Regions from separate parts of the Glutamicibacter sp. NPDC087673 genome, predicted to be linked through region 2. Evidence: predicted binding sites of a transcription regulator. Region 2 holds the regulator's gene; the other holds the start of a gene.

Region 1 (15,627 bases), on a different contig from region 2:
TTCAGCCAAGTGTTCTTCAACCCAACGGCGGACCTGGTGCCACACTGCGACCGCCGCTGGCGCTTTGTCGGGAAACTTCTTTCCAGCATCCATGTAGGGGAAATTAAAACGCAGGACGCTGGCACCCAGATTCGCAGCGGCTAGCGCAAAGCCGGCCATGAAGTCATGATCCTTTCCAGCACCTGAACCGTGTGCGAGCACGATGACGGCCTTCGCCGCCTTTGCTCGGTCCCAGAGCGCGCTGAGTTCCAGGTCTTCGTATGGAATGGAGAGTTCTTGGGTCATAGGTACCACCCTAGGGGCTGAGGGCCCATCAACTGATCATGAAAGGAAATGAACTACATTTCCCAGTCCTTGCGGAGTGCCGTATCGGTGTCATCGCCATTTCTGGCCAGTACCGTCAGCTTTTCAACTTTTTCGCCGGTTGCCGCACGCTCGTTGATCTTGAGCATCATATTTCCCGAGACGAAGATCGATGCGGGCATGTCGTATTCGCCGTCGATCCATGGACCGTCTGCGAGGGTGACGACGAGTTCGCCAAGCGCAGGCGACTCGACTTTCTCAACGTAGGCGTGGGGGTCAGCGGGCAGGCATGTGCGGTAGATTTCCAGCTTAGTGATTTCAGCGCCGCATAGGGATTTGTAGGTATCGTTCATGGCGGACAGCCACTGCGTGTACTTTTCCGAGGCCCAGGCTTTGCGGTCCTCGGGATCGGCACCAGTACGAGCCCGGGTGAAAGTTCCTGAGTTATTGCCGTCTTCAGTAGCGAAGGTGACAGATTCCAATTCCGGCGAGGCCTCGCCTACGCTTTCGAACATGATTCGGCCCATCATGCGCAGCTCATCCTCGTTGGTTTCGTAGCTTTCCCGCATCTGGGTTCCAAATTTCATGCTGTTATCCAAGAAGATATTGATGGCACCAGGTGCTGGAGATTCCCAAGAAGTCATTAGGTTGTAGGGATTCAAGAAGCCTTTGGTGGACTTGATGCCAGAGTTTTCTTTCCACATCTCAATTTTGGAATCTGCCCAGGCCTGTCCCGAATTGGCGTTGGCGTCCAACTCCGCGGGTCCAGGCTCGGGGGCGGTTTCACCGGGTTCACCGGTTTCGGCCGCGGGCTGTGCCGCCGGAGTGGAGCCAGCGACGGAAGCCGCCGTCGAATCGGCTGGCGCTGCTTGTTCGGGAGCTGCATTGCACCCTGCTAGAAGCAAAGCCAACGATGACAGGGCAATGACCGAACGGGTGCGCAAGAATAACTCCTCATTATCGATGAATGGTCAGTCTATACAGGCCAGGCAGCGAAGGGAGAGCTGTTACGAGAATCTGGCAAAGGTCCGGATCGCACCGGGACGGAAATCCGACGCTTCCGTGAGCCCCATGGATTCGTAGAAGGCACGTTGCCCGGGTTCATCATCGGTGATCAGGACCAGCTGACGCACATGCTCATATTTCACTAGTACGGCAGAGAACAAAGCACGGCCTACGCCGGTGCGATGCGTAGATGGACGCACCAGGATGTCCTGGACGTAGCAGATGGTGGCATTATCCGAGACCACGCGCACAAGGCCGATTAACTGGTGGTCTACGTCGTAGGCGTAGATTACGCATGCTGAATTCTTCAGGCCTTCGAATAGTACGTCTGGGTTGTCTGTATAGGCGCTCCAGCCCACCGCGTTGTAGAGCGAGAGTATTTGTTCCTCGGAAGGCACCTTAGTGGTGGAGAGTTCCATCGAGTCCTTTTACTGTTGCGGGGAAACCGAAAGGATCTCTGCGTTGCCCAGCAACGGATGCTTCACCAGTTCTGTTTCCAATGCGTGGATGATGGCTTGGGCGGAGTCGCCGTTGTAAACGAACACCGGGCCATCATGCCGGTAGTAGACATCCTCATGCCATCCGATTTCGCCGTCACCCAATGCATGCTGCAGGGCCCTGACTGTTGGCTCCAGATCCGATTCCGATTCGGCCCCAAGCCTGGTTCGAAGCAAAACGTACTCGCTGCCGCCTACTTCGGTGCGTTGTCCATCAATAATCAGCCAGGAACCATGCCCCAGTCCTCCATCGATGAGCGAAGAGAGCAATTCGGAAAACAGCTTCTTCGGTTCGGGGGTGGCCACTTCAAGGTTAATGTCGCTGGAGATCGGCTCCTCGGCCGCGTCCAATGTGGTCTTGGCGCTGATGATGGTTCCGGAAGACTTGTATTTGGGCAACAATGTATCGAGCAGGCCCGCTTCATGAACTTTGCGCAGGCGTTCGGTCATCGGCTGGGCAAAATGGATCTGCACCCGGTGAGTCGAAGCCTCCGATGATTTCCTGGCGAACAGCGACATGTCCTCAGTCCTCGTGTGGGTCGGAAATGCAAAAGACGATTCCGTAAGGATCGCGCATAATGGTCCAGCCAAAAGTGGGATCTTCGGTGTGGTCCTCAACGCGTGTTGCGCCAGCGGCTGTGCAACGGGCGACTTCCTGCTCGCGGCTGGTGCTTGCTTCCAAGTCGAGATGAACCCGGTTCTTGCCGGCAGTGATCTCATCAACTTTTTGGAACCCCAACCTCGCGCTGAAGCCAGGGACGCTGATCATGGTGAACCCCGGGTACTGGCCCAGATATTTCCCGCCCAGAACAGCCCTCCACCAAGCCGAGGCAGCTTTCTCGTCAAGGGCATCAAGGGTGATCATTCCAATGTTCGCCATGCAGTCAAAGGTACCGGGAGTCTTCCTGCTTAGCTAGAGGTTGACTGCATTTCTGCAGCTGACTAGCGCACTTTCTAAGTGAAGAAAAGGGGCTTGCTTGGCCGGGATGGAAGTCCCGAGCAAGCAAGCCCCTTTATGGGCTATGCCGGCCTAGCTATCGAAGTAGTTTGGCGCGTGCTCGTTGTGAGCAGGTGGAGTCGGCATCTCGACTTTCTTCTGCACCTTCAGCATGCCAGCGGCGTAGTCCACCGAAACGGTGTCACCAGCGGCAAGCGAATCACTGATCAGCAGGTCGGCAATGGCATCCTGTACCTTCCGCTGTACCAGCCGGCGCAGCGGGCGAGCACCGAACTCGGGGTCGTAGCCTTCGTTTGCCAGCCACTGTACGGCAGCGTCGCTCACCTCCAGCTTCAGCTCCTGGTCCACCAAGCGAGCTTCGGTCTCGGCGATGACCAGCTTGACGATCTGGCCAATCTCGGACTGCGAGAGCTTGGAGAACAGCAGTACCTCGTCCAGCCGGTTCAGGAACTCTGGGCGCATGAACTCGCGTACCTTGCCCATGACCTTGGCCCGGATTTCTCCAGCCTCACTGGTGGCATTGGCGGAGGTGAAACCGAAGTTTCCGGCCTTGTTGGCCAAGTACTCGCCGCCGAGGTTGCTGGTCATCAGGATCAGCGTGTTGGAGAAATCGACAGTGCGCCCGGCTGAGTCGGTCAACCGGCCGTCATCGAGTACCTGCAGCAGCACGTTGAACACGTCCGGGTGGGCCTTCTCGATTTCATCGAGCAGCACGACCGAATACGGGTTGCGGCGGATCTTCTCGGTCAGCTGGCCGGGCTCGTCATGGCCGATGTACCCCGGAGGTGCTCCGATCAGGCGCGCCACGGTGTGCTTCTCACCGTATTCGCTCATATCGACGCGAACCAGCGATTCGGCCGAACCGAAGAGGTTTGCAGCCAGGGCCTTGGCCAGTTCGGTCTTTCCGACGCCGGTGGGACCCAGGAAAAGGAACGAGCCGATGGGGCGACCTGCTGGCGACATTCCGGTACGGTTGCGACGCACGGCGCGTGCCACAGCGGCAACGGCATCGTGCTGGCCGATGACCGAAGCATGCAGGGAATCTTCCAGCGAAGCCAAGCGTGCCTTGTCATCTCCCGAGATGCGCGAGGTGGGGATGCCGGTGGATCGGGAGATCACTTCCGAAATCTGCTTCTCATCCACTACCCGGGTGACCCCTGCATCGCCGGCCTCCTCAGCAGCCTTGATGCGCGCGGTCATCTCCACGATGTGGTCACGCCATGCGCCAGCTTCTTCGAATCGTTCCTCGCCGATAGCGCGTGACTTCTCACGCTCGGCGTCTACCATTTCGGCACGCAGGGACTGCACATCCTCGGCATCTCCGGCAGCGATGGACCGCCGGGCACCGGCGATATCGATCAAGTCGATGGCCTTGTCAGGAAGCTGGCGGTCGTTCAGGTAGCGGGCAGAGAGCGTCACCGCGGCCTTGAGCGCTTCGGGGGTGTACTGCACCTGGTGGTGATCCTCGTAGGATTCGCGCAGGCCGTCCAAAATGGCCAGTGCAGTTTCCTCCGACGGCTCGGCGACAGTAACCTTGCCGAAGCGCCGAGCCAGCGCGCTGTCCTTCTCCACCTTGCGGAACTCATCGAGCGTAGTGGCGCCGATCATGTGCAGCTCGCCACGCGCCAAACGCGGCTTGAGGATATTTGCGGCGTCCATATTGCCGGACTCGCCAGAGCCTGCACCGACCAGCAGATGCATCTCATCGATGAATATCAGCACCTGCCCCTCGGCTGCGGCTACCTCGTCGAGCAGGCCGGTGAGCCGCTGCTCGAAATCTCCGCGGTAGCGGGTTCCGGCGAGCATGCCCGGAAGATCAATGGAGATCAAGGCCGCATTGCGCAGTTGGGCTGGTACCTGGTCATCGATGATGGCGCGGGCCAGGCCTTCGGCAATGGCGGTCTTGCCCACGCCGGCCTCGCCAATCAGCACTGGGTTGTTCTTGGTGCGACGGGCCAGGATTTCAATAACCTGATCCAGTTCCTCCTTGCGTCCGATCACCGGATCAATCTGGCCGTCGGAGGCCAGCAGGGTCAGATCGGTTCCGTAGCGTTCGAGCATGGACACGTCGGACTCGGAATCGGACTGGTTCTGGGCATCGTTTTGGCCACGCTGGGCCTGCTCCATGGCGGCTTGCTGCAAGGACTGGCCGGTGATGCCGTGCTGCGCCAGGAGCTGGCTGACCGGAGATTCCGGGTTGAAAACGAAGGCCAGGAAAAGATGATCAGGGTCGATGTAGGTCGAACCGTAGTTACGAGCAACCTGATAGGCGTCAAAGAGGCTGCGCTGAGCTGCCGACGATAGGTGGGATGGTTTCTCGCCCTTCTCCTGGGACTTGGGCATGCGCGCGATGGCATCTGCACTCAAAGCCTCGATGTCGATACCCATGGCGGTCAGGTGCTCGCCGACTGGTTCGGTGCGCAGCAGGGCCATCAGGAGGTGCAGCGAATCAATCTCGTCGTGGCCATGCTCCTGGGAAATCGCTGCCGCGGTGGCTACCGCTTCGTGGGTGCGGGCGGAAAGCAGGCGCGTGAGGTCGATGGGACGTGCTGCCTGGGCACGTGAAGACAGGAATCGAGAGAGGAATTCCTCAAACGAGCCATCTGACGGTGCGCCGAAAAATGCTGGCAAGTGAGCCTCCTAATAGAAACTTGAGCGGTCTATGCTCATGTTCAACGCATATGGCGCGCAGATATTCCCGAACCAGCCGGGCAAGGTGTCAAAGAGGTTGACTTCACACTAATAGCTGGAAAGCAGGCGCTAGTCTTTCGGGATTTCGATAAGGCCCATACGCGCGGCCGCAACCAGGGCCTGGACCCGATCGCGAACATTCAGCTTAACGAAAATCTTCGCCATATGGGTTTTAACCGTGGTTTCGGAAATAGTCAGAGTTCTTGAAATCTCGGTATTGTTTAGCCCGCGTGCGAGCAGTTTTAGAATCTCGAATTCCCGATTGGTAATTCCCAAGTCATAGGCCAGTTCTTGAATGTCTTGGGAATTATCCCGGTAAGCTTCGCGAACCGCAGAAACTAGATCAGAAGAAACCGACGGGGAAATGGCTGCAGTTCCTTGGTGAACGGCATGGATCGCATGAATAATTTCATCTGGTTCAGAGTCTTTTACCAAGTATCCGCTGGCCCCAGCGGTCAGTACCGGAACCAGATAGTCGTCCGAAGAAAAGGCGGTAATGGCAAGCACTGAGGGGCTGTCTTCGGCAGATTTGATTGCTTTAGTAGCGCTAACCCCGTCCATTATCGGCATCTGCAAATCCATGAGCACAACGTCCACTTGATTGCCGCTGCAATACTCGACGGCGGCCTGTCCATTTTCAACAGAATTAACCGTTACAATTCCGGGGTCTGTTGCTAGGATTGTGCCCAACGCATGCCGAATTAGAGGTTCATCATCGACAATAAGGACCTTTATTTGTTCCATCTGATTCCTCTGATTCGATGTGGGTGGCCTCATGTTGGCCTGTTCACCTGAAAGTATATAAGTTGATCTGATGTGGAGTTTGTTATGAAGGGTTTGAAAATGCTGGCCGTAGCAGCATTAGTTCTGGCACCATTGACCGCCGTGGCAGCTCCTGCATCTGCTGCGAGCTCTCCAGCCTCCAGCAGTGGCAACGTTGCTACTCCTGCTGGCTTTGGCTCAGCCTTCTCGGAGTGGTTCTGCAAACGCTACGGCGTCGCCTGCCCATAACGCGGTTTATTTGACTTGATCATCTGAGCCGGGAATTATTCGGCATATGAATGGACGACTAAAGGACACCCTGACCAAGCTCTTCGCTGGTCGGGGTGTCATTGTTTGGACTGGTATTGCGGTTCTGATCGCGGTTTCCAGTAGTGAGTTCGTGACTCTGCTGGAAGACGGATTTAGTGGTTCGTCGGATATTTCGGTTCGAGGCGCGTTGCTCGGCGTAGGACTGTGCGCAATTCTTGCGCTTGGTCTTCGCTGGGTTGCCGTATCCGTCGGATTGTTTGTGGCAGTTGCCTATTTCTTCCTCACGGACGGCGCCTTGTTCTTCTGGACTGTCGTTTCATTCATGATTTTTTCGGCGCTGGCAGCTACGGCCAGTGCCATGAGTGTTAGGGCCTTATTCCTAACCTTGTCCGCAGCGTGGATGGTGCAGTTCGGCATCCAGTCCGGGCAAGACGCGGTTCTGCTTGTCGGGATTGCCCCGTTGACGGCGATGGCGTTCTTCTTAACGAGGAATATTTACTTGCTGCGCGAGAAGAACGAGCTCGCTCTTCGGCAAATGCATACGGTCAAAGAGCAGACTCGTCTTGCTGTCGACCGGGAGCGAAAGAACATTGCCCGGGATCTGCACGATATTGTCGCGCATGACATCACGGTCGTGGCCATGCAGTCGAAGGCCGCGAAATTCGCAAACGATGGGCAGAAGGCCCTCGAAGCTCTGGATGTCATCGCCAAACTGAGTACTGAGACTTTGCACGATTTACGCCTGATGCTCAATGTCCTGAGGGCTGATGGGACCATGGCAGATCCCTCGTCCCAGGGCATTGATAAGCCGGCCGCTACTACTGTTTACGCGCTTCAGGGTGCAGAACTTTTCGTTCAGAGGCTAAAAGAGGCAAATTTCGAGGTGAGCTCCACCACTGACGAGAAAATTTCCGAATTGCCCCGTTCTGCACAGACTGCGATTTATCGGGTCATGCAAGAAGGTACAACAAATGTGATAAAGCACGGTGCCTTGGGCGGGAAGTGCACCTTCGAACTCACGGTCCAAGGGGCAGAGGGCATCCTGGAAATTACTAATCAGATAGGGAATTTCGACAAGAAGGCGAGTGGGTTGCCCGAAGGCGGGACAGGCCTGATTGGCATGGGTGACAGGATGCGTGCATTTGGTGGAAAGTTTGCAACCAGTTCCGAAAACGGTGTTTGGGCACTGCGCGCAAGCATCCCGTTCTGACCCCTGCCCTCCTACTAAAGTATGATTTCGGATTTTCGCAGGACGCGATAAGTTAGACATGTATCGGTGAAGACCGATCACCGGGAAGGTACTTGGTGGTGTTTTGCGAGTGGCATCACTAAGGATCCGAGGGTGATTAAAAGGTACGTTGCATTGCGTAAACGGACTGATCTTTCATCGGCGCTGTGCCCCCATCGCACGCCGTTGTCTGTCAGTAATGCAACGTACCTTTTATAACTTAAACCCAGCCCGTGTTTCTGCGTTCTGCCTCACACCTCAGGCCGGAATGGGCCTGCGTGGCGGGGTGTTGCGCCTATGGAGAGCATTTCCTGTCTGGGAAGCGAGAGCGCATGAGTACCCAGGCGGATACGGTTGTTTGGCAACAATAAGGCCTGGCCGTGGAGCCTAAGGGCGGCTTTGATAGCAAGACGGCAGATGCTGCGATCAACGCAGAAGCAACCGCAGATTCTTTGGCCGTGAAGGCCGGCGAACCAAGCGGGGCCCATGGTTCGATCGCCTGCCGTGGCACGACGCCGAGCTGGCCACGCGCAGCGCCTAATCGATGAATCAACGGCAAAGGGTGCGAGAACTCGAATTAGCTCTCGCACCCTTTGCCGTTGCTGGTGGTCTAAACCTCGGAGGCCTCTGCCTCTTGGGTGTCTTTCAAAACGTCATCAGAAACCTTGGCCAGCGCTCGTTCCAGTGAAGAACGCAAGACCACAGGAATCGTGATCTCGTCATTAATCTCGACAAGGCCTTCGCGCTCGAAGACGCGCAGCAGGGACTCGACCTGGGGGACAACCTCCTCAAGGCTGGCAATCAAGTGATGCTGCTCGGCGGGAAGGTCATCTTCGGTCGGAACTTGCAACGCGAACTCGGCACGTGGCGGTGTCGATGATGCGGCATTGCTCAACACGCCGGCTACCATCTCGGCGATCTGCGCCTTGCCCGGCTGCTCCAAGGTGTTGATCAGGATGTGCGAGTAGAGAACCTCTGCAATCAGCTCCTTGACCAAGCGGGCGCCTTGTCCGCTGGATGCCAGCAGCGCATCGCTGAGCGACTCGGTTGGGGTTGCGTTCGGTTCCTGGTAGCGCAGCATGGCCGTGCCGATCAGGGCGTCCCAGTATGCCGATAGGCGTGGAACGTCGGCCAGCGAAGAAACGGCAGTGCCGTCTTCCGGCTCCCATTGGGCATCCTCTGGAACGCCGGCGGATTCATCGACCTTGACGAACAGGCCCAGCGCGCTGGCCGCATCCTGCAGCGTATCGCCGGTGAGTACGCCAGCTGGGGTGGTCGGCTTGCCTTCGCCAACCCAGCTGATCAACTCGCGAGCCGCAAAAACGAAGGGCATCGCTTCGAGGCTGCCGTTGGCCTCATCATCTTCGAGATAGGGTGCCACGATGGGTGAATCGCCAGCCATGCGGGAGAGGAATTCGAAAGTCTGCTTGAAGTCATCCACGCTTCCGCCGAAATTAGCGGTCGTGCCCAGGAAAGTCAGGTAATGCTTGAGGATCGCAGCGCTGGCTTCCGAAACTTCCTTGCCCAGCGACGTCAAGTGGCCCAGCTGTTCACCCAGAATCGTCGGATCCAGGGTTTTGACGTCAACGCTCTGGCGCAACTGGGCATGCACGGTCAGCAGGGTAGTGAGCCCTTCGAGCGCTGCGCGGGTCTCGCTGGCTGCCTGGCCCTCTTCGTGGAAGTGGCGGAAGAGCGAGGACTTGAACGGCTGAAGAGCTTGGCGCACTTCGGATTCAAAAGGCACGCTGCTGGCGCCGGAACGGCGGGCTGGATGACCCTGGGCAGGCTTCTTCTTGGCTGGTTCACGTGAGGCCATGAGTGTGGTGCAGTTCCTTAGAAATGGCTGATCGGCGGGGTTGGTTATTCGCTTCTCTCCAGTCTACGCAGGACGCGCTGGGGGCGAAGTTCTCGATGGGCGATAGTGATGCAGCCTCTGGGGAAAGTTCCCGTACGGGAGTAAGTAATTGTTGAAAGTTCGGAAGAGGCAATCATTTACCGCAAGAAACACGAACCTCCTGCCGGTGTGGTGGCGCTCACCGTCGAATCGTCAGGACGCGTTGATTTTCCCTGGGGATCGCGCGACAGTGAAGACATGCGGGCTCGTGTGGAGAGGCCGTCGAAATGCTAGGAGAGTGGATCATGGCTGGAGTAGGCGTGCCAGATCATGTCGTTGTTGTAGGCGCTGGCTTTGTTGGCCTGTCGACCGCTTGGTACCTGCAGGAAGCGGGCATTAAGGTTACCGTCGTGGATCGCGGCGGCGTCGCGTCCGGTTCCTCTTGGGGTAACGCCGGCTGGTTGACCCCGGCCCTGACCCTGCCCATCGCGGAGCCTGCAATTTTCAAGAACGGCCTGAAGATGATGCTCGACCCGGCATCCCCGCTGTACATTCCGCTGAAGGCCGATGCCAAGTTGCTCCGCTTCCTGATCGGTTTTGCCTGGCACTCGACCCCGAAGAAGTGGGAAGAAGCCATGCGGGTCTACTCGGAAATCGGCGCAACCGGTTTGGATGCCTTCGACGAAATCGCGCAGGCGACTTCGGCAGGGCCGGGCGTGCAGGAGCCGACCAAGCCGGCAAATCCATTCTTGACCGGATTCACCTCGCTCAGCGACCGCGATGCGCTGCTGCATGAATTCGAGATGATCGAGAAGACCGGCGGCGAAGTTGATTACGAATTGCTCACCGGCGACGAGTTGCGCGGCATCGAGCCGACCCTGTCCAATAAGGTCGCTGCGGGCGTAGCCATCAAGAACCAGCGCTACATCAACCCGCCGAAGTTCATGGATTCACTGGCCGAATCCGTCATCGCCCGCGGCGGCGACATCATCGGAGCCTTCAACGTCACCGATGTGCGCGACAATGGCGGCTCGGTCACCGTCATCGGTTCCGAAGGCCGTTCAATCACCGCGGATCACGTGGTGCTGGCTACCGGTGCTTGGATGACCGACACGGCCAGCAAGTTCGGTGTGAACGTTGTGGTTCAGGCAGGCCGCGGCTACTCGTTCACCGTGGAGCCGGAACACATGCCAACGCACCCGATCTACTTCCCGACCCAGCGCGTTGCCTGCACCCCGCTGGGCGATCGTTTCCGCATCGCCGGCACCATGGAATTCCGCGACGCCAACCACAAGCTGGAGCCGAAGCGCATTGAGGCCATCGTTGCCGCTGCGACCCCGGTCTACCAGGGGATTAACTGGGAGAACCGCAAAGAAGAATGGGTGGGTGGACGCCCATGCACCGCGGACGGCATGCCACTCATTGGCCAGACCGGATCCTCGCGCGTGTCGGTTGGCGGCGGCCACGGCATGTGGGGCGTTGCGCTGGGACCGCTGACTGGCAAGATCCTGGCTGCCCAGATTGCTGGCCAGCAGGTTCCAGGCATCGCCCGGCACTTCAACCCCCTGCGCAAGGGGTTCTAAGCGTTTCGGTCCACACCCGGAACGAAATAAAACAACCGGCTTGCGGTGCATCATGGCGATGCGCTGCAAGCCGGTTTTCCTTTAAGGCTGTCTTTTACGCGCTTTAGGCATGGCGGGTTGATGTCCCGGCAAGGATCGCGCGGTAGCCTTCGGTAAATCCCGGATACTGCAGTTCAAGCCCGCTGGCTAGCAGCTTGGAATTATCGAGCCGGCGGTCGGCAGCACGTCGTGCCGGGGCTTGTCCTGCCTCTTCCGGCGCAGGCAAACCAAGTTCCTTGGCCAAAAACTGGTAGACCTCGCCTAGCTGGGCTGGGGTGCTGTCACTGGCCAGGTAGAGGCCAGCGGCTTGCTCTCGCAGCGCCGCAACGTGAACGATGGCCGCGGCCAGGTCATCGCGGTGGATGCGGTTGGTCCAATGCGAGCCCGCGGGAATCTGTGCGGCTCCGGCAGTGACGTGATCGATGAGCCGGGTGCGGCCCGGGCCGTAGATTCCCGACGCCCGCAGGATTGTTACCGGCAGGCCGCTGCCGGCGAGCGCTGCCTCGGTGTGCGCAAGGACCTGCGCGGTGGGGCTAGCTGGGGCAAGCGGTGCTGATTCGTCGACGAGTTCTCCGTTGGCGCCGCCCATCACTGCGGTGGAGGAGATGTAGATAAGCCGGCGAAGATTGGGGCATTGGGCTGCCAGCCGTGAAGCCAGTTCTTTGGCGACCTGCAGATAGCCGCGCGTGTAGCCATCGGCATCGCGGGTGGCCGGCACGGGAGTGAGCACGACGATTTCGGTCTGCGGATCGATGCTTGGCCACTGGGCGGCATCGAGCAGGTCTACGCTGTGGCCGGTAAATCCTGCGGGCAGCTTCTGGCTGTTGCGCCGCCAGCCGGTGATGCGATGGCCCTCCTGCTGGAGCCGCAGTCCTGCCTCGGTGGCGACATCTCCGCAGCTGACCAGTAATACTTTCACGAGACTCCTTTGGCGCGATATGTCCTCGGAGGCGAATCCTCCTACCCATAGACTAGAACCTTTAGGCCAGCGTGGCATGAGCGCGGAGGAAGGGGGCCAGGTGCAGTCTTCGGTGCGTTGCGTCCTGTTCTGCGTGGTTGCATTGCTCTCCATGCTCGGCGAGGGCATGGCGGTCTTTGCCTTGACCCTGGAATCCGCGGATCAGTTGGGGTCCTGGGGCGTAACCGCGTTGTTCCTCGCCGGCTTGGTTCCGCCGATCCTTACCGCTCCGGCTATAGGGCGTTGGGTGGACGGGTCAGCCCTTGTCCGGGTGTGGATCCTGAACCTGTGCGTGCACGTGGCGATCTTCGCGGTGATGGCCATTGCCTCCAATATCTTCGCGAGCCTCGCCTTGATGCCTGTGGCCAGTATTTGCGCGGTGGTTAACGGAGCGGTCATTTTCAAGATCATTCCGCGCATCCGCGGAGGCTTCAGCATTGCTCGTGCCAGCAGCTTCCTTGTCGTAGCGACGTCCCTGGCGGGAATCATCGCGCCGGCGATAGCTTCACTCGTCTTCACGAAAGCGGGGATCGGCGCGGTGCTTTGGTACGCGGCGGCAGGATTCCTGGCACTGGCCCTGGCGGCCATCTTCCTGTCCCGCTCGCAAGCCGCCAACGGGAAAGGAGCAGACGCAGGGAACGAGCCGGATCCGGGTGGACCGGTATCGCCCGGTGGAGCTGCATTGACGCGCAATCCACAATTGCGGATCTTGCTGCTCCCGGTGGCAGCGATCGTGCTGTTTACCGCAGCAGAAGGCGTTTCGGGGGTGTTCTACCTGCGCGGGATCACCGATAACGACACTGGATACGCGGTATTGCTCGGTGCCTGGTCCGTGGGCGCAGTGTTCGGTTCCCTGCTGGGAGGCAATCGCCGCTTCGGTACCCGAAGCGCCTTGCCGATTCTGCTCGGTGGAGGGCTGGTGGGCGCCGCGATCCTCACGGAAGGGCTCTGGTCCAACGCGGCTGGCCTGGCCTTGGTGTTCCTTGCCGGCGGGCTGGGCAATGGACTGCACAATACTGGAGTGCGAACAGCCATTTACGAATACGTGCCGGAATCCCGCCATGGTGCTGCTTGGGCGCAGCTGCGGATGCTCATCAACATCATGGTCGCATTGGGCTATCTCATCGGCACCCCGGGATTGCTGATTGGCCCGGCCAGGGCAATTATCGTGATCTCCGGTGCCGCGACGCTGCTGGTTATCGTTGTATCCGCCGCGCTGTACAGCTGGAAAGCACAGGCCAGGGTCCATGGGAGGACCTCTGCCACGGAGTCCCGGGGCTAGCGCGCTCGCCGGAAACATGAAGGTTGCTGGATAACACGCTACAATTCAAGTATTCGAATATTTGTACTAGAAAGTGGTGGGGTGTGGCTGAAGAACAGGAGCTGATGCCTCCGGGAGCAACCCAAGGGCCGGTCCAAGCGGTATCCGCCATGGGTTTCCCCTCGCCAGCACGCGATTATTTTGACGGCGGACTGGACCTGAACCGGTTGCTGGTCCGTGACCGTGTCTCCACTTTCATCATGCGCGTCTCGGGCCACGCCATGCGGTCAGCTGGTATCTTCGACGGCGATGAAGTGATCGTGGACCGATCGCTGGCCGTGCGCCACGGCTCTGTGGTCATCGTCAACCTCAACGGGCAGATGCTGGTGCGCCGCTGGCAGATTGACGGCCACGAGGTTGGGCTGCTCAGCGATGAATCGCCCCTGCCCGTAGTACTGGCCGAAGGCGATGAGGTCAGTGTCTTCGGCGTCATTACCAGGTGCCTGCATCATGTCCGCTGACCACGTATCCCTGGTCGACGTCAACAATTTCTACGTCTCCTGCGAGCGGGCCTTCGACTACTCGCTGCGCAATCGTCCGGTGGTGGTGCTGTCGAACAATGACGGCTGCGTGGTGGCCCGTTCCCAGGAAGCCAAGGATCTGGGCATTCCTACTGGAGAACCCTTCTTCAAGGTCCAACGATATATGGACTCCCACAACCTTGCGGTGCGGTCGAGCAACTATGAACTGTACGGGGATATTTCTGCCCGGGTCATGGAATTGCTCGGACGCTTCGGGACCTGGCACGAGGTGTATTCCATCGATGAATCTTTCGTCGGCCTGGAAGGCAACCTGGAGCAGGTGCGCAGCACCGCGGCCCAGATCCGTGCCGCCATTGACAAGACTATTGGGGTGCCAGTCTGCGTGGGTGTCTCATCCACCAAGACCCTGGCGAAGCTGTCCAACCATATTGCCAAGCACAATCCGGGACTGGGCGGAGTCTGCGTCCAGCAGCTCATGGATCCCGAGGTCCTGGGCAGTATCCTGAACCGGGTTCCAGTCACCGATGTCTGGGGCGTGGGCCGCAAAACCGGTGCCAAGCTGGCAGCCATGGGCATTGAATCCATCGCGGACCTGCAAGCAGCTGACCCTTTGGCGATCCGCAAGAAGTTTTCTGTCGTCTTGCAGCGCACGGTCTTCGAACTCAACGGGCAACGTTGCATCGGTCCGGTGGAGGAGCGCGCGGACCGCGGCCAGGTCATGTTCACCCGTTCCTTCTCCACGCCGGTGCGCACCTATGAAGCGATGGAAGAAGTCATGTCCATCTATGCGCAGAAGGCTGCCGGCCGCTTGGCGCGCGAAGGCCTGTACGCTTCATTGCTTACCGTCACCGCGGGCACCAGCCGCTTCGCCCGGGGAGAAGCCTCATTCCCCAGTGCCCAGGTGCGCCTGCCGCGTCCGACGCGGGATCCCATCGTGCTCAGCAAGCTGGCAATTGCCGCGATGCGGGATCTGATGAAACCGGGAATGGACTATGTTCGCGGGGGAGTGATACTCTCCGGGCTCAGCGATTCTCCGGGCGAGCCACAGCTGGACCTCTTTGGCCAGAGTCCCGATCCGGCTGCCGAGGAACAAGAGAACGTGTCTTCGGTAGTCCAGGATATCTCCCTTCGATTCGGTGCCAAATCCATTGGCCTGGGGCATGCCGGGATGGCCAAAATCCCTGAATGGTCAATGAAACGAGAGCATATTTCGCAGCGCTACACCACCGACTGGGATGAACTGCTGGTGGTGCGTGCCTAGCGTTCTGCCCACGACAAAAGGTTCTCGGCTCTTCGGCAACTTCGCAGTTTACGGTGGAAGGATGATCTCATGACTACCCGTGCCAAGCAGCTCATGTCAGTCGGAATCCTGATGACGGTGATGCTCGCTAGCTGCAGTGCGCCGAATGCCCAAGAACCAGCTTCGAGCACGTCCGCGGGCAGCTCCAGCAGCCCGAGCAGTACGAGGACTCCTGCGCAGCAGGCAACTCCCAGCCCGTCCGGCAACTCCGGGGCTGAAGAAAGCCCATCGCCTAGCCGCAGCCAGGAGCCCTCGCTGCGCCAGCAAGCAGAAGCGCTGGCCGACGAGCTGAGCGCCAGCGAACAGGCAGCGAGCCTCGTGATGGCCGGTGTCCCGGCAACAGGAGCAACCGCTGCGGAAATTTCTGCGTTGAAGAAGCAGGGAATTTCCAATGTC
Region 2 (15,627 bases):
TTCAAGGCGCAAAATAGCTACGGAGGCGGTGGCTTCCAGGTATTTCGCTAGGTCTGTTGCAAAGGTGCTTTTGCCGGATCCGGAACGCCCGTCAATGGCAATCAGCGTTGGTCTAGCGGTTTCCACGAGAGGCGATGTTACTCCGCACGTAATCTACAAGGGCAGGCAGGGAAGCAGAAATGAGTTTCCAGGTCTCGCGGAAGTCTCCGGCATCACCGTACCAGGGGTCATAGATGCCCTGCTGGTCGTGCGGGGAGCTCGCGGTTCCCGGATCAAAGGAACGGAACATCCGCAGTTGCGGACGTTCGCTCGGATCGATTTCGGCCAATTCGGGAACGAGTTCCTCGAAGTGGTCGGTGTCCATCGCCAGTACGAGATCCATCTTGGCGATTTCGTCCGAGTCGATCTGGGCGGCAATGTGCTCAGATGCATCAAGGCCATGGCTGCGCAGAGTACTGGCAGCACGCTCATCGATGCGCTTGCCGACTTCACCGTCGGTGATGGCTCGCGATATGACCTCGACCTGCGAGACCTCGGCATCCTTGAGCGCATTCTTGAGCATGTACTCGGCCATAGGCGAACGGCAAATATTTCCCGTGCACACGATCATTATCCGGAACATGGCATCAGTCTATGGGCACAAGGCGATTCGATCGATAGCTACGCGCCCGTTTCCCGGCAACAAATCGGCAACGATTCGGAAATTGGCCCGGGAATCGGTTCACGGCTAGGAGTTCTACGGCAAGAGCGGGCGAAAATGCTAGTGCATGAGCAGCAGGAGCGCGGCGACCAGGATGAACAGTACGCCGAAGAGGATGTTCAGCAGCTTGGCGCCGCGGTAGGTCGCGGTGAAGCGCTGGAAGGTGCGGGCCGTGCCGGCAAAGAAGAAGAACATCACCGCGATGTCCACCACGATGACCGTGCCGATGAAGATGGCGTATTGGGCCAGGAGCGGCTGATCGGTGCGGATGAACTGCGGGGTGAAAGCCAAGAAGAAGACGATGGCCTTCGGATTGAGCAGGTTGACCAGGATGCCCCGGTTGAGCATGGACCAGCGGGTCAGGCGGTGCCCGGTGCTGGTTCCATCGGAGGCGACCTCCGGCTTGGAAAGCAGCATGCGGATACCGAGATACACCAGATAGGCAGCGCCTGCGTAGCGGATGATGGCGAACAGCAACGGCGAGCTGGCCACGAGCAAACCGACTCCTGCGGCAACGATCACCACGTGGATCAGCAAGGCGATCTGCTGCCCGAGCACGCCCCAAATGGAAGCACGCCAGCCTTGGCGCATTGAATTGCTCATCGTGTTGATGGCTCCGGCGCCGGGGGTGAAGCTGATGACGATGCAGGCGCTGAGAAGGGATATCCAGAGTGAAAGGGTCACTGCTTAAGGCTAGTGTCCGTCCCGCTCTTGGCTGGTTTCGTTGCCCGCTGTGTTACGACTTCTTCGCGCGCGCTGTCCACGCCGGCGACGGCTTCTGCCATGAAGCGGGCTATGACCTGCAGCTGCTGCTCGTCGTAGTGGCTGATCACTTCCCGCATTTTGGCACCTAGCGGCATGAACATTTCCATGCCCTTGCCGCGGGCTTTGGGTGTCATGGCGATGCGGATGACACGGCGATCCCGGTCCGAGCGCTGGCGCTCGATCATTCCCAGTTTTTCCAGGCGGTCGAGCATGGCGGTGGTAGCCGGGGAACTCAGTTGCAGGTCGCGGCTCAGGTCGCGCGGGGAAGGCAGAAGGCTGCGCTGCTCGTATTTCATGATGATCGACAGCGCATTCATATCCGTGCGGTGCGTTGCGTAAAGTGCTCCGGTGGACTCAACGTAGCGGTCCGAGGCTTGGCCGAATTCCTGCAGGAGCATGACCAAATTGTGCTGTTCTCTTGCGCTCATAGGCGCAATCCTAGTCGGAAAAGCATTTAATAGCCTGGGAAGTATTTCTACGATGGAAGTAAGTCTTGTAGTATGGCATTCGGATCGCCCTTTGATCCACCGCCAGCAATCACGAGTGAGGACGGATCAGTGGCGCATGTAGCGAAAACCGACCAGCCATCGGGCAAGAAGCGATTGGACAAGAAGGGTATCGGCATCAGGGCAGGAATCTACGCCCTGCTGATCATCCTCTGGCTGGGTGTAGCAGGAATCGGCGGCCCGACCTTCGGCAAGCTTTCCGAGGTCCAGACCAACGACCAGACCTCCTTCCTCCCGGCCACCGCCGAAGCAACCGAAGCCCTGGAATGGCAGAATAAATTCCGCTCCACCGAAGCAATCCCAGCGGTGGTCCTGCTCACCAGCGATGGCGAGGTCAGCAAGGAAACTGCTGGAGGGATCGGCGAGGCGCTGAAGGACTTCACGCATCTGGACGGGCAGATCACCGGGCCCTTCCTCTCCGAAGACGGCAAGGCCGCTGAATTCATCGTTCCGGTCTCCGGCGAGGTGGAGGCCGATACCGGAGTCGAAGAGCTGCGTTCGCTCCTGGCCGCCGAGAAGCCCGAAGGCACCACCGCCTATGTCACTGGGCCGGCAGGCTTCAGCGCCGACCTGGTCGAGGCCTTCGGCGGCATCGACGGCGTGCTGCTGGGCGTGGCCCTGGTAGCTGTGCTGGTGATCCTGCTGCTGGTCTACCGTTCGATCCTGCTTCCCTTCACGGTGCTGCTCACCTCGGTCGTCGCGCTGTGCGCGGCAATTGTCGCGGTGTACTTCATGGCATCCGAAGGCTGGATCCGGCTCGACGGCCAGGCCCAGGGCATCTTGTCCATCCTGGTCATCGGTGCGGCTACCGACTACTCGCTGCTGTTCGTGGCCAGGCACAAGGAAGCGCTCATGGCCGGCCAGGACAAGTGGCAGGCCGTGGCTTCCGCATGGAAAGGCTCGCTGGAACCGATTGTCGCTTCGGGCGGCACCGTGACGGTGGGCCTGCTGTGCCTGCTGTTCTCCGATCTGAACTCCAATAAGGCACTGGGACCCATTGGCGCCTCGGGCATCATCTTCTCGATCATTGCCGCGTTGACGTTCCTGCCGGCGGTGCTCGGCTTGCTGGGACGGGCCGCTTACTGGCCCTTCCCGCCCAAGCCGGCGGCCGTGGACGCCCAAGGCCAGGAGAAGGAAGGCTTGTGGGGCCGCATCGCGCGGTTCGTTGCCAGCCATCCGCGCCCGATCTGGATCATCACCGCTCTGGTGCTCGCCGTGGGAGCGCTGGGCATGACCCAGCTCAAGGCCCATGGCGTGCCGCAGAGCGAGCTGGTGGTAGGCGGTTCGGAGTCGCGTGACGGGCAGATCGCCCTGGGCGAGCACTTCCCTGGCGGCTCGGGATCCCCGGCCACGGTGATTGTCGATGAAGCCGAAGCGCAGACGGCCCTGGAAAAGGCCCTTGATGTCACCGGCGTGGATTCGGCCTACTTGCAGGCTGAAGACGGCGGACCGGCCATGGCCGCCCGCGGGGCCGAGCCAATGAGCGTCGAAGGCCGCAACCTGATGTCGGTGACGCTGGCCGATGCGGCCGACTCGGATGCCGCCAAGCAGACCGTGGTCGAACTGCGCGAGCAGCTGCATGCGGTCGACGCCGACGCGCTGGTCGGCGGCACCACTGCGACCCAGCTCGATACCAACGAGACGGCCATCGCGGATCTGTTCAAGATCATCCCGATTACCCTCCTGGCCATCTTGCTGATCTTGATGCTGCTGCTGCGTTCCATTCTGGCTCCGGTGCTGCTGATCCTGACCACCGTGCTGTCCTACGGCACGGCGATGGGTGTCAGTGCGCTGGTCTTCAACAATGTCTTCGGCTACGTGGGTGCCGATCCATCCGTACCGCTGTTCGGCTTCGTCTTCCTGGTGGCGCTGGGCGTTGACTACAACATCTTCTTGATGACCCGTGTGCGCGAGGAATCCTTGAAGCGCGGAACCCGTGAGGGCATGCGGGTGGGCTTGAAGGTCACCGGCGGCGTGATTACCTCCGCCGGCGTGGTGCTTGCCGCTACCTTCGCCGCACTGGGTGTGGTGCCAATCATGTTCCTGGGCCAGTTGGGCTTCATCGTGGCCTTCGGGGTGCTCTTGGATACCTTCGTCGTGCGAAGCCTGCTGGTGCCGGCGCTGGTCGAAGAAATCGGACCTAAGGTCTGGTGGCCCTCGAAATTGGCGAAGAAGGAATTCGAGCTGAACTAGGCAGCGCGGTGGACTGTCCCGGGAGCCCTAGTGGTGAACGTCTCCCGGGGCGGCAGTGCAAAGCGGGGCCGCTCACAGACGGGCCCCGCTTTTGCACTGTAGTATGGATACTTGTGCGTCACCGGAAAATTCTGTGGCGCATGCGTCGACAGTTTAGATTTCCCTCCTGTGGATCGCCCGGAAAACCTCCGCCGGTCCACTTTTGGCAGCAGGCCTTCCTTGGCCTTGCATGTTGCGGACTTCCTCCTGGCTCGGCGAAACCCAACGCCTGAAACAGGCGTGCGAATCAGAGAGAAAGTTTGAATATGTCCGTAACTTTTAGCGCCCTCGGCGTGCCCGAATACCTGTCGAAGGTCCTTGCTGCCAGCGGAATCGAAGCCGCTTTCCCGATCCAGGAAGCCACCTTGCCGTCGACCTTGGCCGGCGGCGACGTCCTGGGCCGCGGCCAGACCGGCTCCGGCAAGACTTTGGCCTTCTCGCTGCCCCTGGTAGCTCGGCTGGCAGATCGCCCACAGCGCCGCAAGGCCCGTTTCCCACGCGCGCTGATCATGGCTCCAACCCGTGAACTGGCGACCCAGATTGCCAAGACCGTTGACCCCCTGGCAAAGGCCGCAGGCCTGCGTACCACCGTGATCTACGGTGGCGTGGCCCAGAGCCGCCAGGAAAAGGCCATGAATGAGGGCGTGGACATTGTCATCGCCTGCCCGGGCCGCCTGGATGACCTGATCAAGCAGAAGGTCGTGGACCTCTCCCAGCTGGAAATCTCCGTGCTGGATGAAGCCGACCACATGGCCGACATGGGCTTCCTGCCTGTAGTTCGCCGCATCATGGACCGCATGCCAACCGGCATCCAGCACATGCTGTTCTCCGCTACCTTGGACAACGGTGTGGACAAGGTGGTCAAGCGCTACCTGAGCAACCCGACCATTCACTCGGTGGATGCACCCAAGGCCGCTGTGAACACCATGGAGCACCACGTCTTCGTCATCGGCAACGATGATAAGAAGGACCTGATCCGCGTTCTGGCCCAGGGCACTGCCCGTCGCATCATGTTCATGCGCACCAAGCACCACGCCAAGAAGATGGCGCTCACCCTGTCCAAGGCTGGCGTTCCGGCGGTAGACCTGCACGGTAACCTCTCGCAGAATGCCCGTGACCGCAACCTTGCTGCTTTTGCTTCAGGCGAGGCGAAGGTTCTTGTCGCCACCGACGTAGCCGCTCGTGGCGTGCACGTTGATGGTGTGGAGCTGGTTGTCCACGTAGATCCACCAGCAGAGCACAAGGCCTACACCCACCGCTCCGGCCGTACCGCACGTGCGGGTTCGGATGGAACTGTAGTGACCATCTGCACCCCTGATCAGCAGGGCGACGTTTCGACTTTGCTGAAGCAGGCCGGACTGAAGGTGCCTTTCGAAAAGGTCAACCTGAATTCTCCGGTTGTGGCCAAGGTCGTCGGCGAAGTTGCCGAGCCGGTTGCCTACGTTGCTCCGGTTCAGCAGAAGCGCAATCCTGCCAAGAGCAAGCCTGCCGGTGAAGGTGCCGGCCGCGGTGGCCGCGGCCAGCGCCCGGCGCGTGGCGCCAAGCCAGCTGCCGAAGCCCAGGGCCGTGGCGGCGAACGCCGCCGTACGGAACGTGACGGCGCTAGCCAGGGCGAGCGTCCAGCGCGCAGCGCCCGCGGTGCGAACTCCGACCGTCCAGCCCGCGGCGCACGAGGTGCCAACGCTGAACGCCCGTCGAGCCCTTCGCGCTCACCGCGAACCGGCGGCCGCAATGCCGCTGGCGGTGCAACCGGTGGCCGTTCGCGTGGCCTGCGTCGCGCATCGAGCCCAGCTGGTCGCGGCAACTAGGCGCTGGCACTAATCCTTGCGGAGTACTCCCTCGCATCCATCCCAATGGATGCGGGGGAGTTTTGCGTTAAACCCGGGAATTTGCGCGTCAAAAGTTTAGATCTGCTGGCTGATCCCGTTTCGACTAGGCGATACATAGGATTGAAGCAACGAGTCGCCGATTAACCTTCACCTCTTCAGGAGCACCAGCCATGATTGAATCCCTGCAGAATTTCGCCGCGTCCTTCCCAGAACCGCTACAGTTCTTGGCGGTTGCTTTGCTAGCTGCCATTCCGCTGATCGAGTCCTACTTTGGTTCGGCCATTGGCGTGGTTATCGGTGTTCCGGTGGTTGCTGCCATCGCCACCGCCGTGATCGGCAACGTGATTTCCATGCTGTTGTTCGTCAACAGCGCCCACGCCGTGCGCAACAAGGTTCGCAAGGGCAAGGACTCGGAGAAGAAGGAACGCAAGTTCGAGAAGCTGCGCCGAGCTTTCGATAAATACGGCATTGCCGGGGTGAGCCTTCTGGGGCAGACCATCCTGCCTTCGCAGGTGACCTCGGCTGCCTTGGTCTCCTTCGGTGCCAATAAGCAGAAGGTGATCATCTGGCAGATCATCTCGATTATCTTGTGGGGCACCGCGTTTGGCGTTCTGGCTGCCCGGGGAATTAGCCTGATGGGCTAACCGGAACTCGCTGAAAGCGAACAAGCCGTCCTCGAACCAACGAGGACGGCTTGCTTTCCAGTGGCTATGGAATGCCAAGGGATTACTTGCGGCGTCCAAAAGCAAAATAGGCGATGGGGCCAAGGAAATTGATCATGCTGGCCGCTGCCCATGCCGGCTTTGGACCCTTGACCTGTTCGGCGGGGCGCTTGTACAAATCCCGCAGTGCCGCAACCATCAAGGTCAGCTCGGCAATTGCCGCAGAGGCGACCGCGATCTTTCCGCCCGGTGGCAGATCCTGGAACTTGCGCTTCGTTTCCATGAGGTGGCTCCTAGCTGCCGCTTTTCCCGCCCGCTGGAAGCGTTGAAAGCGGATGAATGAAAAATTTTTTCAGGATGGGAATTATTCTCTCACCACGGCAGTTGAAATGAGCAGAACGCAAAGTTGAGTCACCTTCGCTCAAGTTGACTTGACAGTCGAAAGCGGCTGAGTAAACTTGAGTGCAGAACGCTCAATGAGGATAAATGTCCTCAGCGTTAGTACTTTCAACCAAGGCAAAGGAGAGCCATTATGTCGCGTGCCGTAGGTATCGACCTAGGAACCACCAACTCCGTAGTTTCCGTGCTCGAAGGTGGTGAGCCAACCGTTATCGCAAACGCGGAAGGCAACCGCACTACCCCGTCGATCGTTGCTTTCTCGAAGAGCGGCGAAGTCCTGGTTGGCGATATCGCCAAGCGCCAGGCCGTCAACAACATCGACCGCACCATCGCATCGGTCAAGCGTCACATGGGTACCGACTGGACCATTGACGTTGACGAGAAGAAGTACACCGCTCAGGAAATCTCGGCTCGTACCCTGATGAAGCTGAAGAACGACGCTGAGTCGTACCTGGGCGAGAAGGTCACCGACGCGGTGATCACCGTTCCTGCATACTTCAACGACGCAGAGCGCCAGGCCACCAAGGAAGCTGGCGAGATCGCCGGCCTGAACGTCCTGCGCATTGTCAACGAGCCAACCGCAGCTGCGCTGGCTTACGGCCTGGAAAAGGGCCAGGAAGACGAGCTCATCCTGGTCTTCGACCTCGGTGGCGGCACCTTCGACGTTTCCCTGCTGGAAGTCGGCAAGGACGACGACGGCTTCTCGACCATCCAGGTCCGCTCCACCGCAGGCGACAACCGCCTGGGCGGCGACGACTGGGATCAGCGCATCGTGGATTGGCTGCTGGCCCAGGCCAAGGCCAAGGGCGCGGACCTGTCCAAGGACAAGATTGCGCTGCAGCGCCTGAAGGAATCTGCTGAGCAGGCCAAGAAGGAACTGTCCTCGGCTACCAGCACCAACATCTCGCTGCAGTACCTCTCGGTGACCCCGGAAGGCCCAGTGCACCTGGACGAGCACCTCTCGCGTGCCAAGTTCCAGGACCTGACCAAGGACCTGCTGGAGCGCACCCGCAAGCCATTCAACGACGTCATCGCCGAGGCAGGCGTCAAGGTTTCGGACATCGCCCACGTGATCCTGGTTGGCGGTTCCACCCGCATGCCAGCCGTTGCTGAACTGGTCAAGGACCTGGCCGGCAAGGAAGCGAACAAGGGCGTGAACCCAGATGAGGTTGTCGCCGTGGGCGCAGCGCTGCAGGCAGGCGTGCTGAAGGGCGAGCGCAAGGACGTTCTGCTCATCGACGTCACCCCACTGTCCCTGGGTATTGAGACCAAGGGCGGCGTGATGACCAAGCTGATCGAGCGCAACACCGCGATCCCGACCAAGCGTTCGGAGACCTTCACCACCGCCGAGGACAACCAGCCTTCGGTATCCATCCAGGTCTTCCAGGGCGAGCGCGAGTTCACCCGCGACAACAAGGCGCTGGGCACCTTCGAGCTGACCGGTATCGCACCGGCTCCTCGCGGCATCCCGCAGGTTGAGGTCACCTTCGACATCGACGCCAACGGCATCGTGCACGTATCCGCCAAGGACAAGGGCACCGGCACCGAGCAGTCGATGACCATCACCGGTGGTTCCTCGCTGTCCAAGGAAGACATCGAGCGCATGGTCCAGGAAGCTGAAGCACACGCCGAAGAGGACAAGGCACGCCGCGAGGCCGCTGAGACCCGTAACGCCGCTGAGCAGGCTGCCTACTCCGTGGACAAGCTGATCAAGGACAACGAAGACAAGCTGCCTGAAGAGGTCAAGACCGAGGTCCAGGCTGACGTCGACGCCCTGAAGGCTGCCCTGGAGAAGCAGGACAACGACGACGAGGTCAAGGCCGCGTTCGAGAAGCTGCAGGCATCGCAGACCAAGCTGGGCGAGGCAATCTACGCCAACGCGCAGGCCGAGGGCGCCCAGGCTCCTGAGGGCGAGCAGGCACCGAACGCTGATGAAGACATCGTCGACGCCGAGGTCATCGACGAAGACGAAGCCGACAAGAAGTAAGGAGTTTAGGAATATGTCCGAGGCAAAGGACCAGAACGAGAACTCCGGCCAGGAGCCGGAGAACCAGCCAGAGGCCGCCAACGAGCAGCCAACCGCTGACGCCCTGGGTCAGGCCGAGGCGATCCTGAACGAAGCTGCTGCTGGCGCTGAAGCCGATTCGGCGCAGCCGGAAGAGGCCGGTGCGGTGGAAACCGAACTGCGCAACGACCTGCTGCGCCTGCAGGCCGAATACGTCAACTACCGCAAGCGCGTGGAACGCGACCGGGCCGTAGCGCGTGAAAACGCCGTGCAGTCCGTGCTCAACACCCTGCTTCCGGTGCTTGACGACATCGATGCGGCACGAGCCCACGGCGACCTCGCCGACGGCCCGTTCGCATCGATCGCCAACAAGCTGGATGGAATTCTGGCTCAGCATGGCCTGGAGCGCATCAACGAGGCCGGCGTGGAATTCGACCCGAACATCCACGAAGCCCTGCTTCGCCAGGCTGTTGACGAGATTCCAGCCGACCACGTGGGACAGGTGCTGCGCACCGGTTACCGCAAGGGAACCATCATCCTGCGTGCAGCTCAGGTGCTGGTAGCAACCGGCGAATAGCCACGAATAGCACAATCGATACTGCCCACTGCCGAGTCTTCGACAGTGGGCAGTGTCGAATTGGCACTGAAAGGATGGGGCCCTGATGGCAAGTCAGGACTGGATCGAAAAAGACTTTTACGCCATTCTGGGCGTCTCCAAGGACGCCAGCGAGGCGGACATCAAGAAGGCGTACCGCAAGCTTGCGCGCAAGTACCACCCGGATACCAACCAGGGTGATGCGGCCGCTGAAAAGAAATTCAAGGACATCTCCGAAGCCAACTCGGTGCTTTCGGACAAGGAAGAGCGCGAGCAGTACGACGCGATCCGTGCCATGGGCGGCGGAGCGCGATTCTCTGCTGGTGGCGGACCGGGCGGCCCCGGCGGGCAAGCCGGCTTCGAGGACATCTTCTCCAACCTCTTCGGAGGCGGCGGAGCGGGCCCACGTGGCCGCGGCGGGCAGCCGGACTTCTCCGACCTCTTCGGTGGTGGCGGCGGTTTCGGTGGCGGCGGCTTCGGCCAGAGCGCACCACCGCGCAAGGGTGCTGACCGCACGGCGAGCACCACGATTTCCTTCTCCGGATCAATTAAGGGCACCACCATTGGCCTGCGCGAGCAGAATGGCGAGGTCATTGACGTGCGCATACCGGCGGGCATCAAGGATGGCCAGTCGGTGCGCGTGCGCGGCAAGGGCCAGCCTGGTGCTGCCGGCAACGGCGACCTGCTGGTCAAGGTCAAGGTCAGCGAGCACCCGTTCTTCAAGCGCGAAGAGAACAACATCCGCATCCACGTGCCGGTGACCTTCGCTGAAGCGGTGCTTGGAGCAAAGATCCACGTACCGACCCTGGACGGGGATTCCGTTGCGGTGAAGGTTCCCGCTGGATCCAACTCCGGGCGCACCTTGCGTCTGAAGGGCCGCGGCGTGAAGACCTCCAAGGCCACCGGCGATCTGCTGATCGTCCTGGATGTCGCGATTCCGCAGAACCTCTCGGATGCTGCAAAGAAGGCCGTGGAGGACTTCGCATCAGCCACCGAGGGCGAGGATCCACGAGTGGATTTGGCTGCCAAAGCCAAGCTCTGAACCCAATAGGCTGTCTTCCCTGCCCCGTCATCGAATTGGCTGGGCAGGGAAGATAGACTCGAAGGCAATAGGGACCGAATCCAAGGTCCTTGCAGAAAGGTGGTAGAAGCAACGTGAACGGGGAGTACCTGCGACCTGTCTTCGTCATTTCCGTCGCCGCGCAACTTGCAGACATGCATCCGCAGACGCTGCGCCAGTATGACCGCATTGGTTTGGTTTCGCCCAGCCGCCAGAGCGGAAAGCAACGCCGCTACTCGCAGCGCGACGTATCACTGTTGCGCCAGGTGCAGGCCCTGAGCAAGGAAGGCGTCTCGCTCGAGGGCATCAAGCGCATCCTGGACCTGCAAGATCAAGTCGCCTATCTGCAAACCGAAGTCAATGGGCTTCGCCAAGAACTTTCCGCCGTACGCCAGGGCCAATCTCGCATCTTCGCTGCGGGCACCGCTGGAGGCGACATCGTTTCGTTGGCTAGGGGCATGCGCCCTGAACGCCGTGAACCGACCGTGACGCTGTTTACCGCGCGCCGCGCTATCGGACGCTAGATCCGTCCGTGCCGGGCCAAGCGCGCTTCCAATTGGGTGCGCGCGGCAGGCCATTCGTGCGGGAGTATTGAGAACACCACCGTATCGCGCAGGGTGCCGCTCTTTGGATCATATTTGTGATTGCGCAGCACGCCATCCTGCTTGGCGCCGAGCCGTGCAATCGCGGCGCGTGAAGCGGCATTGTGCCAGTGCGTGCAGAAAGCCACTGAATAGCAATCCAGTTCCTCGAAAGCCCGGCGCAGCAGCATGAACTTGGCAGCTGGATTGATCCCGGTGCCTTGGGCTGGCATGGCCAGGAACGTTGAGCCGATTTCCACGCGGTGATTTGCCGCGTCGATATTCAAGTAAGTCGTGGCCCCCACCGCTTTGCCGGTGGACAGGTCGATGATCGCAAAGGGAGCCATCTCGCCAGTTTCCTGCAATGCCAAGCGGCGCTGGATATCCAAGCGCATGGATTCGGCCGATGGAGTGGTAGCAAACCACGCTTCATCCAACTGGCCGTTGGCTGCGAGCTGGATCAGATCCGGGGCGTGGTCCATTGACAATTGTTCTAGCCGCACCCCGGCATAGTCCATTCTCGGAGCTTGGGCGTAGTGCAGACTTTGCGCAGAAGAAGAGGCCATGGAATCCATCCTAGGGATTCCATGGCCTCTTCAATGCTTTATTTCGGCGACTAGCCGATGCGGGTGTACGCCAGATCGAAGACCAGACGACCAGCCTTGAGCGCCTTGCCTTCGAAGCTGGTCAGGATCCGGCGCTCGAAACGCGGGGCCCAGCCACCCTGGGCATCTGTGAATTCTGGCTCGGGGTCGAAGCCTTCCATGCCCTCGCGGCGCACCTTGGTCAGGTTGCTCTCAGTGCCGGACAGATTGCCATGATGCTGGTTCTCGAAGTCCGGATGGGCTTCGAGGACTTCGCGCATTTGCTCGGCGTAGTTGGACCAGTCGGTGGCCAAGCGCAGGGTGCCTCCCGGCTTGAGCACGCGGGAGACCTTGTCCAGGAACGAGGCCTTGATCAGGCGACGCTTATGGTGGCGCGGCTTGTGCCATGGATCTGAGAAGAAGATCCAGATCTCATCGGCGCTGTTCTCGTCCAGCATGACATCCAGAACCTCTGGGGCATTGGCCTGCACTGCGCGGACGTTGGTGATGCCGAAAGACTCGACCTTCAGCATCAGCTGGGCCAGGCCCGGACGGTAGACCTCAACGGCGAGGTAGTTGCGCTCGGGATCATCCTTGGCGGCGTTGGCGATGCATTCGCCCAGGCCGGTGCCGATCTCCACGATCAGCGGTGCGGTGCGTCCGAAAGCCTCGGCAGGATCGAGCTGGAAGTCATCGGCAACCGAAGTGTCGGCGATCTTGCGGGGCGGCTCAATGACGTACTGATCGGCATTGCGCTCCCAGGCGCTGGCACGGCGGCCCTGCAGGCGGTTGCCGCGGCGCACGAAGGATACCGGCTCGGCACGGAAAAGGTCTGGGTTCCTAGGGGCAGTGCCGTGGGCTGGGCGCTGCTGCTCGCTCGATTCGCTCATGATGATTAATCCTATCCGAGCAAGCTGCTTCGATGCTTGCCGAACGGTAGGGGATTGGACACCCCTAGAAGAAAATCGGGGGGATCCCCGATGGAGTAAAACAGGCAAAAGACAGAGAATATAACCATGACTGATTTAGTGCGCGGTATTCTCAACATTATTTGGCTGCTTTTCGGCGGCCTGTGGCTGGCCTTGGGCTACGTGTTGGCAGGCATCATCTGCTGCGTGCTGATCGTGACCATTCCATTCGGCATCGCCTCGTTCCGCATTGCCGGCTATGCGCTGTGGCCGTTTGGCCGCACCGTGGTCGACAACGGCCCGGTAGGCGCGTTCTCCACCCTGGGCAACATCATCTGGATCATTTTTGCTGGTATCTGGATTGCCGTTGGGCACGTGGTAACCGCGATCCCGATGTTCATTTCGATTATCGGCATCCCGCTGGGGATCGCAAACTTGAAGATGATCCCGGTTTCCCTGATGCCTCTGGGCAAGGTCATTGTGCCTTCGGACTATTTCATCGGCGGTGTTCGCCGCTAGGCTGCGCCAAGACAGCGAATGGCTGCCAACCCTTGATGGGGTTGGCAGCCATTCGCTTTATGTACGAACCTGATCAGCTCTTGAGGTACTCATCGTGCTGGCGGTGCGCTTCGGCGACCTCGACACGGATCTTGTCCACGTCCTTGGCCTTGTCGCGGTACTTCTTTTCCATGGTTTTCACATACGCTTCTTCCTCCACCAAGGCGCGGTAGATGCGTTCGCGTTCGACCGCGTCCGAGGTGTAGCTCAGGTCGTTGTAGCTGTTGGCATGGCGGCGCAGGTTGCCGATGGCAGTCTGGGCCTTGCCTGCCTTGCTGAACAGCGAAGCGAGAATTGTCAGCACCAGGACGCCGATAATGACGCTCAGCGACAGGCCGGTGCTGATTTCAATGACCATCACGTGCTCACCATCATTGATGAATGGCAAGTTGTTCTCGTGCAGTGCATGCAGGATCAGCTTCACGCCGATGAATGCCAGGATTGCTGCCAACCCGTAGGACAGGTAGATCAAGCGGTCCAGCAATCCGTCGAGCAGGAAGTAGAGCTGGCGCAGTCCCATGAGCGAGAAGGCGGTAGCCGTGAACACGATGTAGACGTTCTGGGTGAGTCCGAAGATCGCAGGGATGGAATCCAGAGCGAAGAGAATATCGGTACCGCCGATGGCCACCATGACCAGCAGCATCGGAGTCAGGACCTTCTTGCCATCGATCTTGGTGAACAGCTTGTCGCCGTCATAGTTGTCGGTAGTGTGGAATAGCTTCTTGGCGATCCGGATGATGAAGTTGTTGGCCTCATCGGATTCGTCATCCTTCTTCAGCAGGTTGCCTGCGGTCAACAGCAGGATCAGGCCGAACAGGTAGAAGACCCAAGCGAACTGGTTGATCAGCGCCGCGCCGACAAAGATGAAGGCGGTACGTGCGATCAGCGAGAAGACGATGCCGAAGAGCAGGACTTTCTGCTGGTCTTCGCGGGGTACGCGGAAGCTGGCGATGATAATCAGGAAGACGAACAGGTTGTCGACCGACAGGGCCTTCTCGGTAATGTAGCCGGCAAAGTACTCGGCACCCATGTCGATTCCGCCGAAGACCAGCACCAGCACACCGAAAACGAGGGCCAAGCCAACATAGATGCTGGACCAGATCGCTGCTTCACGCAGCGATGGAACGTGGGCCTTGCGGATGTGGAAGAAATAGTCGAAGGCCAGAAGGGCGAGAATCACGACAATCGTGATGCCCCAAATCATAGGGGAAACTCCCATAGGGATTCCTGCTTTCGTAAGTAGCGCGCGAACGCATCTGAGTAAGTCTCTTCACCGACCCCGGGGCTGGCCGCAAAACCCGGCAGGACCATGAAGTCCTGCGTATTGACGGATTCAACGATTATGAATACTCCCTTACGTTCTACCAGCTTATCCTGATGCGATGCTTCTGGAAAAATCTTGGTCCGTGGATGTCATGATGATCTGTAATGTACTTTGTCTTTGTGCAGTTGGGTAGGCGTCAATAGCAATTCGAAGAATGCACTTTGCTTGGAGCAACGTGGGCTAGGGGCAGGAACTAGGCGCTGCTAGAGCGACTTGTGCATCTTGATGCTGGTGGTTTCATATCCAAGCGATTCATAGAGGCCGCGAGCGCTCTGGTTGAATCCGAACACATTCAGCCCCAGGGTACGTGCGCCGTGGGCACGGGCGTATTCTTCGGCCAAATTCATGGCCTGGCGTCCGAACCCCTTGCCGCGGTGCCCGGGATCGACAACTATGTCCCAAACCCACCATGAAGCCGGATCGCCTGAGGTGTCGTGGCCGATCCAGACATAGCCCACATCGCCGAAAATGCCATGCTCCAGGGTGAATACCGCATTGGTGCAACTTGGCAATCCGGTGGGAAAGGCCCGGGTCATGGCCCGGTCTGCATCTTCCTGCGCCTTGTGCTGGGAACTGCCAGCGGCAACAAGGTCCGATACGTACTCGGCGGTACTTCGTGCCATCCACGAATGGAATTCTTCAGCGGGAAGCGGGTGGAGTTCTAATGGCATGCCCGGAGTCTACCGGTTGAGGGCGGCACGCTATTTCCGCGCGGCCAGGATTTGTTCACGCAGGATATCTGCGTGTCCGCAATGCTGTGCCAGTTCACGCAGCATATGCAGCTGGATCCAGCGCAGCGGCAGCGGTCCACGCCGGTTGCCTGAGAAGACGTCATCTCCTGTTTTGCCTTCGACTGCTTGATGCGACAGTTCGATGGCTTGGGCATATTCGTGCCGAATCGAATCGATGGTGTCGGAAG

What was found. The regulator HspR, encoded in region 2, represses chaperone genes until heat shock. The targets are predictions, from matches to a motif close to AAGTTGAGTCNNNNNGACTCAACTT.
Region 1: a site for HspR is predicted at 5,412-5,436, ahead of ACIOTL_RS13375 (ATP-dependent Clp protease ATP-binding subunit). Genes of this name have one in related genera too.

What each region holds. Positions count from the first base shown of each region.
Region 1 is NZ_JBIUWB010000005.1:187,631-203,257, reverse strand. Features, by position in the region: gene ACIOTL_RS13400 (alpha/beta family hydrolase) at 1-285, opposite strand, end outside; gene ACIOTL_RS13395 (hypothetical protein) at 339-1,058, opposite strand; gene ACIOTL_RS13390 (GNAT family N-acetyltransferase) at 1,311-1,727, opposite strand; gene ACIOTL_RS13385 (hypothetical protein) at 1,737-2,324, opposite strand; gene ACIOTL_RS13380 (VOC family protein) at 2,329-2,685, opposite strand; gene ACIOTL_RS13375 (ATP-dependent Clp protease ATP-binding subunit) at 2,836-5,394, opposite strand; gene ACIOTL_RS13370 (response regulator transcription factor) at 5,524-6,198, opposite strand; gene ACIOTL_RS13365 (sensor histidine kinase) at 6,512-7,696, shown strand; gene ACIOTL_RS13360 (hypothetical protein) at 8,325-9,530, opposite strand; gene ACIOTL_RS13355 (NAD(P)/FAD-dependent oxidoreductase) at 9,854-11,131, shown strand; gene ACIOTL_RS13350 (NAD-dependent epimerase/dehydratase family protein) at 11,235-12,089, opposite strand; gene ACIOTL_RS13345 (hypothetical protein) at 12,166-13,410, shown strand; gene ACIOTL_RS13340 (LexA family transcriptional regulator) at 13,494-13,910, shown strand; gene ACIOTL_RS13335 (Y-family DNA polymerase) at 13,900-15,192, shown strand; gene ACIOTL_RS13330 (glycoside hydrolase family 3 N-terminal domain-containing protein) at 15,262-15,627, shown strand, end outside.
Region 2 is NZ_JBIUWB010000002.1:82,700-98,326, forward strand. Features, by position in the region: gene ACIOTL_RS04680 (chorismate-binding protein) at 1-126, opposite strand, end outside; gene ACIOTL_RS04685 (low molecular weight protein-tyrosine-phosphatase) at 113-622, opposite strand; gene ACIOTL_RS04690 (LysE family transporter) at 761-1,384, opposite strand; gene ACIOTL_RS04695 (MarR family winged helix-turn-helix transcriptional regulator) at 1,381-1,893, opposite strand; gene ACIOTL_RS04700 (MMPL family transporter) at 2,023-4,164, shown strand; gene ACIOTL_RS04705 (DEAD/DEAH box helicase) at 4,470-6,011, shown strand; gene ACIOTL_RS04710 (small multi-drug export protein) at 6,203-6,676, shown strand; gene ACIOTL_RS04715 (PLD nuclease N-terminal domain-containing protein) at 6,759-6,977, opposite strand; gene dnaK (molecular chaperone DnaK) at 7,227-9,080, shown strand; gene ACIOTL_RS04725 (nucleotide exchange factor GrpE) at 9,094-9,675, shown strand; gene ACIOTL_RS04730 (DnaJ C-terminal domain-containing protein) at 9,761-10,735, shown strand; gene ACIOTL_RS04735 (heat shock protein transcriptional repressor HspR) at 10,849-11,277, shown strand; gene ACIOTL_RS04740 (GNAT family N-acetyltransferase) at 11,274-11,900, opposite strand; gene trmB (tRNA (guanosine(46)-N7)-methyltransferase TrmB) at 11,951-12,808, opposite strand; gene ACIOTL_RS04750 (YccF domain-containing protein) at 12,935-13,345, shown strand; gene ACIOTL_RS04755 (TerC family protein) at 13,419-14,603, opposite strand; gene ACIOTL_RS04760 (N-acetyltransferase) at 14,912-15,379, opposite strand; gene ACIOTL_RS04765 (DinB family protein) at 15,410-15,627, opposite strand, start outside.